DNA from 2 places in the Prauserella oleivorans genome. Region 2 is predicted to be linked to the other one. Evidence: predicted binding sites of a transcription regulator. Region 2 holds the regulator's gene; the other holds the start of a gene.
The links. The regulator HspR, encoded in region 2, represses chaperone genes until heat shock. The targets are predictions, from matches to a motif close to ANNTTGAGTNNNNNNNACTCAANNT.

Region 1: a site for HspR is predicted at 2,958-2,982, ahead of lon (endopeptidase La). Genes of this name have one in related genera too.

The regions. Positions count from the first base shown of each region.
Region 1 is NZ_JBHUNT010000001.1:212,441-219,747, reverse strand. It holds gene ACFSZT_RS01055 (DedA family protein) at 1-475, shown strand, start outside; gene lon (endopeptidase La) at 536-2,941, opposite strand; gene ACFSZT_RS01045 (GNAT family N-acetyltransferase) at 3,044-3,973, opposite strand; gene ACFSZT_RS01040 (putative bifunctional diguanylate cyclase/phosphodiesterase) at 4,245-6,881, shown strand; tRNA gene ACFSZT_RS01035 (tRNA-Thr) at 6,956-7,028, shown strand; tRNA gene ACFSZT_RS01030 (tRNA-Met) at 7,169-7,242, shown strand; gene rpmG (50S ribosomal protein L33) at 7,295-7,307, shown strand, end outside.
Region 2 is NZ_JBHUNT010000001.1:939,947-947,253, reverse strand. It holds gene ACFSZT_RS04670 (FAD-binding oxidoreductase) at 135-1,310, shown strand; gene ACFSZT_RS04665 (dienelactone hydrolase family protein) at 1,353-2,057, shown strand; gene ACFSZT_RS04660 (heat shock protein transcriptional repressor HspR) at 2,065-2,517, opposite strand; gene dnaJ (molecular chaperone DnaJ) at 2,517-3,695, opposite strand; gene grpE (nucleotide exchange factor GrpE) at 3,723-4,439, opposite strand; gene dnaK (molecular chaperone DnaK) at 4,436-6,289, opposite strand; gene ACFSZT_RS04640 (alpha/beta hydrolase) at 6,452-7,307, opposite strand, start outside.

The DNA.
Region 1 (7,307 bases), 730 kb from region 2:
ACAGGGCACGTTCACGCTGCTCGGCGCCCTGCTGTGGACCACGGTTGGTTCCGTGGTCGGTGCGCTGATCGTCTACTACCTCGGCCGCCTGCTCGGCCGGGAACGCACGCGCTGGCTGATCAGCAAGGTGCCGCTGATGAAGGCCGACGACTTCGACGTGGCCGAGAAGTGGTTCGCCAAACACGGCACCAAGGCGGTGTTCTTCGGGCGCATGGTGCCGCTGGTCCGGAGTTTCATCTCGCTGCCCGCGGGCATCGAGAAGATGGCGTTCTGGAAGTTCCTCGTTCTGACCACGCTCGGCAGCCTGATCTGGAACTCGATCTTCGTCGTCGCCGGTTACCTGCTCGGCGCCAACTGGCACGTCGTCGAGGAGTACGCGGGCGTCTTCCAGATCATCGTGATCGTGGCCGTGGTCATCGCGGTCGGCCTGTTCGTCTACAAGCGCCTGCGGTCCCGCAACCGCACGGCCGCCTGACCCCGTACCCGGGACACACGGCCCACCCGGCGCCTGCAGTCGGGTGGGCCGTGTGCGTTCTCAGGCCGCCGTGGCCAGGGCGGCGTGGTCGCGGGCGGCCGGTTCGAGCGCCACGTCGAGCACCTCACGGACGTCGGTGACGGCGTGGACGTCCAGCTCGGCGCGGATGTCGGCGGGCACGTCGTCGAGGTCCGGCTCGTTGCGCTTCGGGATGACGACCGTCCGCAGGCCGGCGCGGTGCGCGGCGAGCAGCTTCTGCTTCACCCCGCCGATCGGCAACACGCGGCCGGTCAGCGACACCTCGCCGGTCATCGCGACATCCGCCCGCACCGGCCTGCCGGACAGCAGCGACGCGAGCGCCGTCGTCATCGTGACGCCGGCCGACGGACCGTCCTTGGGTACCGCGCCCGCCGGTACGTGCAGGTGCACGCCGCGTTCGGCGAGGTCGCCCACCGGAAGTTCCAGCTCGGCACCGTGCGAGCGCAGGTACGACAACGCGATCTGTGCCGACTCCTTCATGACGTCACCGAGCTGGCCGGTGAGCGTGAGCCCGGTGCCACCTGTCTCGGCGTCCGCCAGCGACGCCTCGACGTAGAGCACGTCCCCGCCCGCGCCGGTCACCGCGAGACCGGTCGCCACGCCGGGGATGGCGGTGCGCTGCTCGCCGGCGGGCAGCGCCCACTCCGGCACGTGCCGGGGCCTGCCCAGGTAGCCGCCCAGATCATCGGCGTCGACGTGCACCGGCAGGTCCGCCTCGCCGAGCGCGACCCGCGTGGTGACCTTGCGCAGCACCTTGGCGAGTGTGCGGTTGAGCTCGCGCACGCCGGCTTCGCGGGTGTACTCCGTGGCGATCCGGCGCAGTGCCGCGTCGGTGACCTCCACGTCGCCGGGGGACAGCCCGGCGCGCTCCAGTTCCCGAGGCAGCAGGTGGTCGCGGCCGATGACGACTTTCTCGTGCTCGGTGTAGCCGTCCAGCGACACGAGCTCCATCCGGTCGAGCAGCGGTCCCGGGATGGTCTCCAGCGCGTTGGCGGTGGCGAGGAAGACGACGTCGGAGAGGTCCAGCTCGACCTCGAGGTAGTGGTCGCGGAACGTGTGGTTCTGTTCCGGGTCCAGCACCTCGAGCAGCGCGGCGGTGGGGTCGCCCCGGTAGTCGGCGCCCACCTTGTCGACCTCGTCCAGCAGCACCACCGGGTTCATCGACCCGGCCTCCGAGATCGCCCGGACGATCCGGCCGGGCAGCGCGCCGACGTAGGTGCGCCGGTGGCCGCGGATCTCGGCCTCGTCGCGCACGCCGCCGAGCGCCACCCGGACGAAGTTGCGGCCCATGGCCTTGGCCACCGACTCGCCCAGCGACGTCTTGCCGACACCGGGCGGGCCGACCAGCGCCAGCACGGCGCCGGAGTGCCGGCCACCGACCGTGCTCTCGGCACGCCGCCTGCGCACGGCCAGGTACTCGACGATCCGTTCCTTCACGTCGTCCAGGCCGGCGTGATCGGCGTCGAGGACCTCCCGCGCGCCCGCGATGTCGTGCACGTCGGTGGTGCGGACGCGCCACGGCAGCTCGAGTACCGTGTCGAGCCACGTCCGGATCCAGCCGGACTCCGGCGACTGCTCGGACGCGCGTTCGAGCTTGTCCACCTCGGCCAGCGCGGCCTTGCGGACGTGCTCGGGCAGGTCGGCGGCCTCCACCTTGGCGCGGTAGTCGTCGTCCGCACCGCTCCCGTCGAGCTCGCCGAGCTCCTTGCGGATGGCCTCCAGCTGCCGGCGCAGCAGGAACTCCTTCTGCTGCTTCTCCATGCCCTGCTCGACGTCCTTGCGGATCTCCTCGCTGACCTCGAGCTCGGCGAGGTAGGCGCGGGCCGAGTCGAGGGCCGTCTCCAGCCGGGCGGTGACGTCGAGGGTGCGCAGCAGGTCGAGTTTCTGCTCGGCGCGCAGGTACGGGGCGTTGCCGGCGAGGTCGGCGATGGCCGACGGGTCGTCGAGCCGCTGCACGGCGTCGATCATCCGGTCGTTGCCACGCTCGCGCAGGAGTGCGATGACGACGGACTTGAACTCGGCGGCCAGCTCGCGTGCGCGGTCGTCGGGCGCCGGCTCGTCGGCGGGCTCGGCGCGCACCCAGCGGGCGTCTCCTGGGCCCTCGGCGGTCTCGCCGACCCGGGCCCGCCGGGTGCCGCGCAGCAGCGCGGCCTCGCCGCCGCCGGGAAGCCTGCCGACCCGCTCGACGGTGGCGACCGTGCCCATGTCGGCGAGCTCGCCGTCGATGCGCGGCACGATCAGCAGCTCTGGCTTGCCGGTCTGGATCGAGCGGATGCCGGGCAGCGTCGTGGAGCCGGGTGTCCTGGCCTGTGCGGACTCGACGGCGGCGCGGGTCTCCGCCGCCGTGAGTTCGAACGGGGCGACCATGCCCGGCAGCACGACGTCGGCGTCCAGTGGAAGCAGGGGAAGGAGCTGTGGTTGTGTCATCAAGGCGCTCCCGTTCTGGTTGAGTACACCTGACTCAACTTTGTGGAGCGCCGCCGAATTCCACCGGTGTGTTCGCTGCCGGCGATCAGGGAGCCGGTGCCGTCAGCCGATGGCGGGCCGCCGGTACCACGACGACCAGAGCGGGCGGTAGCCCTGCGCGTACCAGAACGGCGTCGACCGTGGGTTCGCCTGCGCGTGGTGCAGCAGCACTGCCTCGACCCCCGCCTCGTCGAACAGCTGGTGCGCGTGCGCCGCGAGGGCCGACCCGACCCCGGTGCTGCGCGCCTCCTCGGCGACGTGCAACGAGGCGAGATACCCGACCCGGTCCGCCGTCACGTACTCGCTGACCCACTTCGCCGCGGGCGGCAGCTGCACTTCCACGAAGCCCAGCGGCCTGCCGTACAGCTCGGCGATCCACAGCGACGGGGTGGCGGAGTCGGCGTCGGCGAGCAGGTCGCGGGTCTCGGTGGTGACGAGGTCGTGCTCGTCCGGCCGCGTGGTGACCACGCCGAACTGCGCGTCATAGCTATGCAGCTCCTGCCGGAGCCGGACGAGTGTCGGCAGGTCGGCGGCCTCGGCGTGCCGGATACGGACGCCGGGCACCGCAGGCGGGCCCGCGCCGAGCCGGTCTGCGGGCCGCACGGCCAACACCCTGGTGGGCGCGAAGCCGCGGCGCAGCAGCTCGGAGGTGCCGACGGTGTCGCGGCTCGGCCGCGTCACCACGGCGGCGCTGTCCCAGTCGACCGCTTCGGCCTCGGCGAGGTGCTCGTCCCACCGCGCGAGCAGAGCCGAGAGCGTGGCGGAGGGGTCCGTGCCCGCGAGCCGTACGTCGAGGCGGTACTCCACCAGCGGCCGCCACAGCGCTGCCGGGGTGCCGGTACGGACCACGGAGCGGGTGGCGAGGGCGAGCCCGTCCCGGGCGCGCAGTGGCGTGCCGGCCTGCCCGTCGGTCCACAGGCGAGGTCTGGGGATCAGCGCGTCGGCGCCGGAGAGCCGTCTGGCGTGCTCGGCGGCGATGGCGTCGATGTCCATGCGTTCATCCAACCGCAAGCGCTATGAGCTATGTCACGCAGGTCGCGACGGCATGCGACCGCTCTGGCCCATTGTCGACTACAGGCGGCGACATCTCCCACTCGAGAATCACTCGCATCGAGGGTCGCATATCACCGCGTTGGTGCTCCGTTAACCCTGCGGTGATCTGCGGGTGCTCGAATCAGGCACTTGATACGCCCTCCGGGGTACAGTAATGCCTCGTTCGCGGACCGGCCTTCGAAGGGGCGGGCGTGACGGAAGGGGAGGTTGCATGCCGGACGCACACCAAGGATCCGCCGGGTCCGGTGCGGCAGCAGCCGATACGCCCGCTCCCAGGCAGGGTGCGCCGGTGTCCGCCGAGGCACGCGCCGACGAGCGCCGGTTCCGCCTCTACACCGCGGTCGTCCTCGCCGTCGGCGTGCTGGCCGTCGCGACGGTCTCCTCCTGGCTTCCGTTCGAAGGTTCGGTCCACCTGTGGTGGATCGGACCACTGCTGGCCCTCGCCTTCCTCGGCGCCGAACAGCTCGGGGTCAACGTCGACGTCCGCAGCGGAATCTCCTGGACCATTTCCTTCACGGAGATCCCGCTCGTCATCGGTTTCTTCGTCGCCCCGTTCGAGGTCGTCCTCGCCGCGCACGTCGTCGCCGGCGTCACCACGCTGCTCGCCCGGAAGGTCACCGGGCGCGTCCTCTACAACGCCGGCGCCTTCCTCATCGAGGTCACCAGTGCCTTCGCCGTGGCCGGTCTGGTCAAGCAGGTCCTCGGTGGTCCAGAGGACATGCCGTGGCTGGCCGCGCTCGCCGGCACCCTCACCGCACCGCTGGCCAGCACCTTGCTGGCGATGGCGGCCGTGCGCGTGCTGCGCAGGCGGATGCGGGTCGGGACCGTGCTGCGGCTGGCCGGCCGCATCCTCGTGGTCGGCTTCGTCAACGCCTCCGCCGGGCTCACCGGCTACCTCGTCATCTCCAAGACGCCCGACGCCTGGCCGATCGTTCTCGCCGTCAGTCTCGGGCTGGTCGCGCTGTACTGGGCCTACTCCGACCTGCTGCGCGAGCAGCGCGACATGGAGGCGCTCTCCGACGTCAGCCTCATGGTCGCCCGGTCGGATCATCAGGCGGCCGCCCGGCCCGCGGCCCGCGCGGGCGAGCTCGACCTCGGGGTCGACTTCGGCGAGTGGAGCGGGATCGCCGAGCGGATCAAGGACCAGCTCGCCGCGGCCCGGGTCGTGCTGCGGCTGCGGCTGGAGCCGGATCAGCCGATGCGCGAGGTGGTCGTGGGTGAGGAGCTGCCCGACGGCAGGCTGCGCCCCGATGACCCGTTCCTGCGCCTGCCCGGCGCGCACGTGCGGCACCTGCGCATCACCGAGGCCAACCCGGAGGTGCGGGGCGCGCTGTCCGACCGGGGCGCCCAGGAGGCGCTGGTCGTCCCGCTGCGCAGCGCCAACCAGCTGCTCGGCGTGGTGGAGGCACACGACCGGCTCTCCCGCTGGCGCGGGTTCGGCAAGTACGACGTGCAACTCCTCGGCACCATGGCCAGCCACCTCGCCACCGCCCTGGACAACCGGCGATTGCTGGCCACGCTCCGGCACGACGCCTACCACGATCCGCTGACCGGCCTGCTGAACCGGCCCGGGTTCCGGCAGATCGCCGCCGAGCCGCTCCGCGATCGCGAGCAGTCCGTGGTGCTGCGGGTCGATCTGGACGTCTTCTCCACCGTCAGCGACGCGCTCGGCTACGCCTGGGCGGACCGGATGGTGGTCGCCGCGGGCAAGCGCATCCGGGACGTGCTCGGCCCCGAGGTGCCGCTGGCGCGGCTGGAGGGTGCCTCGTTCGCCGCCCTGCTCGTGGACCACTCGGTCGAGCAGGCCCACGAGGTCGCCGAGCGGCTGCGCGCCGAGGCGTCCGAGCCCTACCTCGTCGACCGGCTCACCGTGGAGGCCAACGCCATGGTCGGCTACGCCTCGACCGCGGTGGAGGAGCACGAGGAACTCGACGTCGACGGCCTGCTGCAACGCGCCGACATGGCGGTGCGGGCCACGCGCGGCGGCGAGGAGGTTCGCGGCTACGTCCCCAGCATGGGCCAGATCTTCCTGCGCCGGTTCCAGATGGTCACGCAGTTCCGCCAGGCCCTCGAGGACGGCCAGGTCAGCGTCCACTACCAGCCGAAGGTGTCGCTGCCGGGCAAGCACGTGGTGGGCGTCGAGGCGCTGGTGCGCTGGCAGCATCCCGAGTTCGGCCGGGTCGATCCGGACGAGTTCGTGCCCGCCGTGGAGGCCGCGGGACTGGTCGGCGCGCTGACGTCGTTCGTCCTGGACAAGGCGCTCGACCGCGTGCGGCGCTGGCTCGACGAGGGGCTGGAGATCTCGGTCGCCGTCAACCTCTCGGTGCGCAATCTCGCCGACGAGGAGTTCCCCGCCAAGGTCGCCGCGGCGCTGGGCCGGTTCGACGTTCCGCCCGAACTGCTGACCTTCGAGCTCACCGAGTCCGGCGTGATGGCCGACCCCCAGCGCGCATTGCCGATCCTGCGCGAGCTGCACGGCCTCGGCATCGTGCTGGCCGTCGACGACTTCGGCACCGGCTACTCGTCGCTGGCCTACCTGCGCCAGCTGCCCGTCGACCAGGTGAAGATCGACAAGAGCTTCGTGCTCGGCATGGGCACCGACCTCGGAGACCTCGCCGTCGTCCGCTCGATCGTCGAACTGGGCCACTCGCTGGGCCTCACCGTCGTCGCCGAGGGCGTCGAGGACGACGTGGCGCGCGACCAGCTGGAGGCGATGGGCTGCGATGTCGCCCAGGGTTACCTGATCTCGCGGCCGCTGTCGGAGGAGCGGCTGGAGGCATGGCTGCAGGCCCGGACCGCGCGCTCGCTCGGCCACCGGTCCGAGACGGTGCTGACCCTGCTGACCTGAGCTTTCGCAACAGGGGGACCCCCTTTCGGAGGCGGCCGCGGGCTCAGGTACTCTATTCGAGGCTCGTTGAGCAGGCCCCTTTAGCTCAGTCGGCAGAGCGTCTCCATGGTAAGGAGAAGGTCTACGGTTCGATTCCGTAAAGGGGCTCGCGATTGGGAGTGGTCTCCCTGTGGAGAGCACAGGGCATGATCGCTCGCTGATCACTTGTGGGGGTGGACCCCACACCCCACCCGGGGGCTCTGCCCCCGGACCCCCGGCTGCGGCCGGCGGGTAAGGTTGATGGGCAGGGCGGGGTAGCTCAGGTGGTTAGAGCACACGGCTCATAATCGTGGTGTCGCGGGTTCAAGTCCCGCCCCCGCTACTCGAACGACGGCCACGGCGGTGGCCCACCGAGCGTTGAAAGAGGTAAAACCGTGGCTTCTTCCA
Region 2 (7,307 bases):
CGGCCGCCGATGCTGGATGTCACCGGACCGAAGCCCGCGATGTCGTCACCCGCTCGTGGATAGCGACGGAAGGCCCCTTCGATCACTGTGCGTACTGACCTGACGTTCCGCCTCAGCCACACTGGTGCAGACGGATGACAGCCGACCCGATCAACCCCATACCCAAGGTCGCCCCTGTTCGGGAGGCGCCGCCTGCCGTCACCGCCATGGTGCAGCTGATCCGGGAGACCTGGCACGAGGTCGAGCCGTACACGCCGGAGATCTCGCAGTTCTTCTACGGCATGCTGTTCACCCTCGCCCCCGAGGCGCGGGACTTCTTCCCCATCCACATGGAGATCCAGCGTGGCAAGCTGGTGCGGGCGATCGTCAACATCCTGCAGTCGGTGGACCGCCCGGACGACGTCGCGCCCTACCTCGTCCAGCTCGGCCGCGACCACCGCAAGTTCGGCGTGCAGTCGCATCACTACGAGGCCATCGGCACCGCGCTGCTCGCCGCGGTCAAACGGCAACTCCGGGACGCGTGGACACCGAGGGTCGAACGCGCGTGGGCCGAGGCGTTCACGATCGTCGCCCGGTCGATGCAGGAGGCCGCCGAGGCCGACGAGTACCCGGCGTCGTGGCTGGGCACGGTCGCCGAACACCGGCGGCTGAGCTGGGATCTCGCGCTGATCCGGGTGGAGCCCGAGCACCACATCCCGTACCGGGCCGGGCAGTACCTGAGCGTCGAGGTGCCCCAGCGGCCGAGGCTCTGGCGCTACCTCTCCCCGGCCAACGCGCCGCGGCCGGACGGCTCCCTGGAGTTCCACGTGCGGGCGATCGAGGGCGGCTGGGTCTCCCGCTCGATCGTCAGCCACACCCAGCCCGGCGACGTCTGGCGGTTCGGCGCGCCGATGGGCAGGCTGGACGTCGACCGGCAGTCCGGGCGGGACGTGCTCATGATCGCGGGCGGAACGGGCCTGGCTCCGTTACGCGCGATCCTCGACCACCTCGGCGGCTGGGGGCACAACCCGAACGTCACGCTCTTCTACGGCGGCGCCACCCGCGACGACCTCTACGACCTGGAGCAACTACGCGCGCTGGCCTCCACCAATCCGTGGCTCACCGTGCATCCCGTCGTGGAGCACGGCGAGGGGCTGTCCGGGTTCGAACAAGGAACACTGGCCGACGCCGTCACCGCGCGGGGCGCGTGGCCCGGCCACGACGTGCTCGTGTCCGGCTCGCCCGCGATGATCCGCGCGACCGTCTCGCGCATGCTGGTGGCCGGGACGTCGCTCGACCAGATTCGCTACGACCCGTTCGCGCTCGACTGAACGGTCTGGACCGCCGGTGACTCGCGCGGTTGAGTAGGGCGCATGCAGACCACGATCCAGGCCACCGACGGGACCATCGACGGCTACCTCTCGCTGCCGGTACCCGAGATCTCGGGCGCCGGGCCGTGGCCGGGTGTCGTGGTGGTGCACGACGCCATCGGCCTGACGCAGGACGCCCGCAACATCGCGGACCGCTTCGCCACCGCCGGATTCGTCACGCTGGTGCCCGACCTGTACTCGCGGGGCGGAATGTTCCGATGCGTGCGCTCGGTGTTCGGCGCGCTCGCGGCTGGCAAGGGCCAGGCGTTCGAGGACATCGACGCCGCCCGTCGCACGCTCGTCGAGCGGGCCGACTGCACGGCACGCGTCGGTGTCGTCGGGTTCTGCATGGGAGGTGGCTTCGCGCTCGCGATGGCGAGCCGGGAGTTCGACGCCTCGGCTCCCTACTACGGCCAGTTGCCCAACGATCTGTCCGTGCTCGACGGCGCCTGTCCGGTGGTCGCCAGCTACGGCCGGAAGGACCCTTCGCTGAAGGGGGCCGCCGCGAAGCTCGAACGCGAGTTGAGCGCACGCGGCGTCCCGCACGACGTCAAGGAGTACCCCGACGCCGGGCACAGCTTCGCCAACGAGCTACGGCTGGGCCCGTTCACAAGGCTGGCCAAGTTCGCGGGAGTCGGCTACGACCACGAGGCGAGCGAGGACGCATGGCGCCGGGTGCTGGCGTTCTTCGCCGAGCACCTGCGCTGACGCTCGGTCAGCGGCGGCGGCTGGGCCGCCACACCACGAGGGCGCTCTGCTGCCGGAACGGCACGAGGTCCTTGCGGTAGGACGCGTGCACCGCCGCCGCGGCCTGCTCGGCCGCCGCGTACGCGCTGGCGAGCTCCTCGGTGAGCTCGGCGATGCGGTTCTGCAGCGCCTCGACCTGGTTCTCCAGCTCGATGATGCGCTTGATGCCCGCGAGATTGACGCCTTCCTCCTGCGAGAGCCGCTGGACCTCGCGGAGCTGGGCGATGTCGCGCAGCGAGTACCGCCTGCCGCCGCCCGGCGTCCGGCCGGGGCTCACGAGCCCCAGCCGGTCGTACGAGCGCAACGTCTGCGCGTGCAGGCCGGACAGTTGCGCCGCGACGGAGATGACGAAGACGGGTGTGTCCTCGTCGGCGCCGTGCGGCAGGCCGGAAGGGAATCCCGAGGAACCTGAACCGAACATCACGCACCCCTGTCGCGCAACAGCGCGGTGATCTCGGGCCGCGGATCGTGCTTCGCGACCGCTTCGGCGTACTTCTCCAAGGCGGCCTTGGCCTTGCCGTCGACCTTGGCCGGGACGACCACCTGCAGGGTAACCAGGAGATCACCCTGGGTGCCATCCCGTTTGGCGATCCCCTTGCCGCGTACGCGCAGCACCCGGCCGCTCGAAGTACCCGCGGGCACTTTCACCGACACCTTCGAATCCAGCGTCGGCACCGTGAGCGTGGTGCCGAGCGCCAGCTCGGAGAACTCCACGGGCACCGTGATGGTCAGGTCGTTGCCCGACCGGCCGAACACGGGATCCGGGTTGACGTGCACGCGGACGTACAGGTCGCCCGCGGACGCGCCACCCCGGCCGGGCTCGCCCTGACCGGCCAGCCGGATGCGCTGGTTGTCGTCCACACCCGGCGGGATGCGGACGGTCAGCGTGCGCGTGCGGTTGCTGATGCCCTCGCCCGCGCATTCCGGGCACGGATCGTCGATGATCCGGCCGCGACCCCGGCAGTCGGGGCACGGCTCGGAGAACGCGAACGCACCCTGGCTCCGGCTGACCAGTCCGGCGCCGGCACACGTCGGGCAGGTCCTCGGCCGGGTGCCCGGCCGGGCGCCGTTGCCGCCACACGTGCCGCACGTCGCCGGGCTGGAGAGCCGCAATGGCAACGTCGCGCCCTTCACGGCTTCGGTGAAGTCGATCCGGACGTCGGTCTCGACGTCGGCGCCGCGCGTCCCGCGCGCGGCGGTGGTGCCGCCGCCACCACGGCGGCCGAACAGATTGCCGAGCATGTCGCCGAGACCGCCGAAGCCACCGCTCGCGCCTGCCTGGCCGAAGATGTCGCCGAGATCGAAGCCACCGGCACCCGTGCCGCCACCACCGGGGAAGCCGAAGCCGCCGGGGCCTCCGGAGCCGAAGAGCCTGCGGGCGTCGTCGTACTCCTTGCGCTTCTCGGGGTCGGACAGCACCCCGTACGCCTCCGAGACCGCCTTGAACTTCGTCTCGGCCTCGGTGTTGCCCGGGTTGGCGTCCGGGTGGTTCTCCCTCGCGAGCTTGCGGTAGGCCTTCTTGATCTCGTCCTGGCTGGCGTCGGAGGAGACGCCCAACTCACGGTAGAAGTCCTTGCCGATCCACTCCCTGGCGCTCATCGGGCGTCCCCTCCTCTCGGCATGTCGTCAGTTCTTCTGCTCATCGGTGTCGACGGGCAGCTCGCCACCGACCGGCGGGTCGATCGGCTCCTCCTGCGGCGCGGAGTCGGCCGCGGGTTCGTGATCGGTGACCGCCACCAGCGCCGCGCGCAGCACCCGGTCGCCGAACCGGTAGCCGCGGCGCAGCACGGCCGACACGGTCGGCCCGGTGACGTCGGGCGACGTGCTGTGCTGCACAGCCTCGTGGACGCTCGGGTCGAACGGCTCGCCGTCCTTGCCGAACGCCTCCAGGCCCGCCCGCTCCAGCGCGCCGACCAGCTTGTCGGCCACGGCCTTGAACGCGCCGGTGAGGTCACCGTGCTGCTCGGCCCGCTCGAGGTCGTCGAGCAGCGGCAGCAGATCGTTCACCAGCGACGCCTTGCCCGCCGCGGCCACCTGTTCCCGGTCGCGGTCGACCCGCCTGCGGTAGTTGGCGTACTCCGCCTGGACGCGCTGCAGGTCGGCCGTGCGCTCCTCGAGCTGCTTCTCCAGGTCGGCGCCGGCCGGCGCCGCCTCCTCGGCAGCACCGGCCTCCGCCGGGGTGGAGCCGGCGGGCGCCTCGGTGGGCGCGCCGTTCGACTCCTCCTTCTCGGCAGCCTCGGGCTTGCGCAGCTCGCCGGTCTCCGGGTCGATCTTGCGACGATCCCTCACGACCACTGGCTCCCGCTGTTCCCGTGCTTCGGTGTCGTCGTAGCGCTCGGTCACTTCTTGTCGTCCTCGTCGACGATCTCGGCATCAACCACGTCGTCGTCGGCCTTGGTGGACGAGGAGGTGTCGCCGGCGGCGCCGTCGGCACCGCCGCCCGCCTGCGCGCCCGTGTTGGCGTACAGGGCGGTGGCCAGCTCCTGGGAAGCCGAGTTCAGCTTCTCCATGGCCTCCTTGACCTTGGCGATGTCAGTGCCCTTCAGCGCCTCGTTGGCCTCGTCGATCGCGGTCTTGACCTTGCCCTTGAGGTCCTCGGGCAGCTTCTCGTCGTTGTCCTTGACGAACTTCTCGGTCTGGTAGACCAGCGTCTCGGCCTGGTTGCGGGTCTCCGCCTCCTCACGGCGCTTGCGGTCCTCCTCGGCGTGCGCCTCGGCGTCCTTGACCATGCGGTCGATGTCCTCCTGCGGCAGCGCGGAGCCACCGGTGATGGTCATCGACTGCTCCTTGTTGGTGCCGAGGTCCTTCGCCGTGACGTGGACGATGCCGTTGGCGTCGATGTCGAAGGTGACCTCGATCTGCGGCACGCCGCGCGGTGCCGGCGGGATGCCGGTCAGCTCGAACATGCCGAGCTTCTTGTTGTGCGCCGCGATCTCGCGCTCACCCTGGAACACCTGGATCTGCACCGACGGCTGGTTGTCGTCGGCCGTGGAGAAGATCTCGGACCGCTTGGTCGGGATGGTCGTGTTGCGCTCGATGAGCTTGGTGAACACGCCACCCTTGGTCTCGATACCCAGCGACAGCGGGGTGACGTCGAGCAGCAGGACGTCCTTGACCTCGCCCTTGAGCACACCGGCCTGCAGGGCCGCGCCGACCGCGACGACCTCGTCGGGATTCACGCCCTTGTTCGGCTCCTTGCCGCCGGTCAGCTCCTTGACCAGGTCGGTGACGGCGGGCATCCGGGTGGAGCCGCCGACCAGCACCACGTGGTCGATGTCGGCCACGGAGATGCCGGCGTCCCGGACGACGTTGTTGAACGGCTGCCGCGTGCGCTCCAGCAGGTCGTTGGTGATCCGCTGGAACTCGGCGCGCGAGAGCGTCTCGTCGAGGAAGAGCGGGTTCTTGTCCGCGTCGACCGTGATGTAGGGGAGGTTGATGTTGGCGCTGGACGAGCTGGACAGCTCGATCTTCGCCTTCTCCGCGGCCTCCTTGATGCGCTGCAGCGCCATCCGGTCCTTGGTCAGGTCGATACCGTGGCTGGCCTTGAACTTGTCCACCAGCCAGTCGACGATCCGCTGGTCCCAGTCGTCACCACCGAGGTGGTTGTCACCGCTGGTGGCGCGGACCTCGACCACGCCCTCGCCGATCTCCAGCAGGGAGACGTCGAAGGTGCCGCCACCGAGGTCGAAGACCAGGATGGTCTGCTCCTTCTCGCCCTTGTCCAGGCCGTAGGCCAGGGCCGCGGCGGTGGGCTCGTTGACGATGCGCAGGACGTTGAGCCCCGCGATCTGGCCCGCCTCCTTGGTGGCCTGCCGCTGGGCGTCCTCGAAGTAGGCGGGCACGGTGATGACCGCGTCGGTCACCTCGTCACCGAGGTAGGCCTCCGCGTCCCGCTTGAGCTTCATGAGCACACGCGCGCTGATCTCCTGCGGCGTGTAGTGCTTGCCGTCGATCTCCTTCTTCCAGTCGGTGCCCATGTGCCGCTTGACCGACCGGATGGTCCTGTCGACGTTGGTGACAGCCTGGTTCTTCGCGGGCTGCCCCGTGAGCACCTCGCCGTTCTTGGCGAAGGCCACGATGGACGGGGTGGTCCGGGAACCCTCGGAGTTGGCGATGACCGTCGGCTCACCGCCCTCGAGCACCGAGACGACCGAGTTGGTCGTTCCAAGGTCGATGCCGACCGCTCGCGCCATGTGTCTTCCCTCCTGAATAATGCTGTGCGTCCGCCTTGAGCGGGGTTCACTCAAGTTCTATCCGAGTGAGCGAGACCCGTCAATTCAGACTTGAGTCAGCTCGGCTCAATCTTCCTACCAGCCCAACGATGCAGGCCGGTCCGTTGTTCCCGCCGGGCCTGCTCAGGTGGCCGGACAGGTCGTTCCCCGGGCCGGCAGGGTCGCCGTGAGCAGGTAGTCCACGGCCTTCTGCCGGCCGCACGAGGAGTTGAGCAGCGCGCTGTGCCCGTCCCGGTCGTCGACGAGCACCCGGCTGCCGGGCATCCGGCGGCTCAGGCCGTACGCCCACTGCAGCGGCGTCGCCGGGTCGTGCGTCCCGCCGATCACGAGCGCCTCGACACCGTCGACGTAGCGGTGGCCGGGCGGGTTCTGCGCGGGCACCGGCCAGCCCGCGCAGCCGATCGCGAAGTCCCAGAACTCGGCGTACCGCCACATCGTCGGCGCCACGTGCCGCATCCGTTCCGCCTGCGCCCGCACCTCCGCGGGGCCGCGCGGGTCGTCCCGGAAGTCCTGGCAGCCCACGGATCGGTACGCCGGATAGTCCGGCCACACGAACCGGAGCCGCTGCGCGAAGGCGTCGCCGTCGGGTTCGGGCGCGGTGGCGGCGGCCAGCGCCTGGCCGAGCCCGGCCCAGGCCGCCTTCGCGTTCAGGTGGATGTAGACGGCCTTGGTGACCTCGTCGCCGGTCAGCGACCTGCCGAGACTCGGCGCGGGCACGCCGTGCGCCGCGAGCCGCTTCACCAGGGCGTGCACGTCCTCGCCGCGTACCGCGCACGCCGGGTCACCCGCACACCACGCGGCGAAGCGGTCCAGTGCCTCCTCCGTGGCAGCCGCCTCGTCCACCGCCGCGTCGGCGCTGGGCAGCGCGTGGTCGACAGCAGCGTCGAGCACCATCGCGCGCACGTGCTCGCCGAACTCCGCGGCGTAGAGCTCGCCGATCTCGGTGCCGTAGGAGGTGCCGTAGAAGGAGATCCGCTCC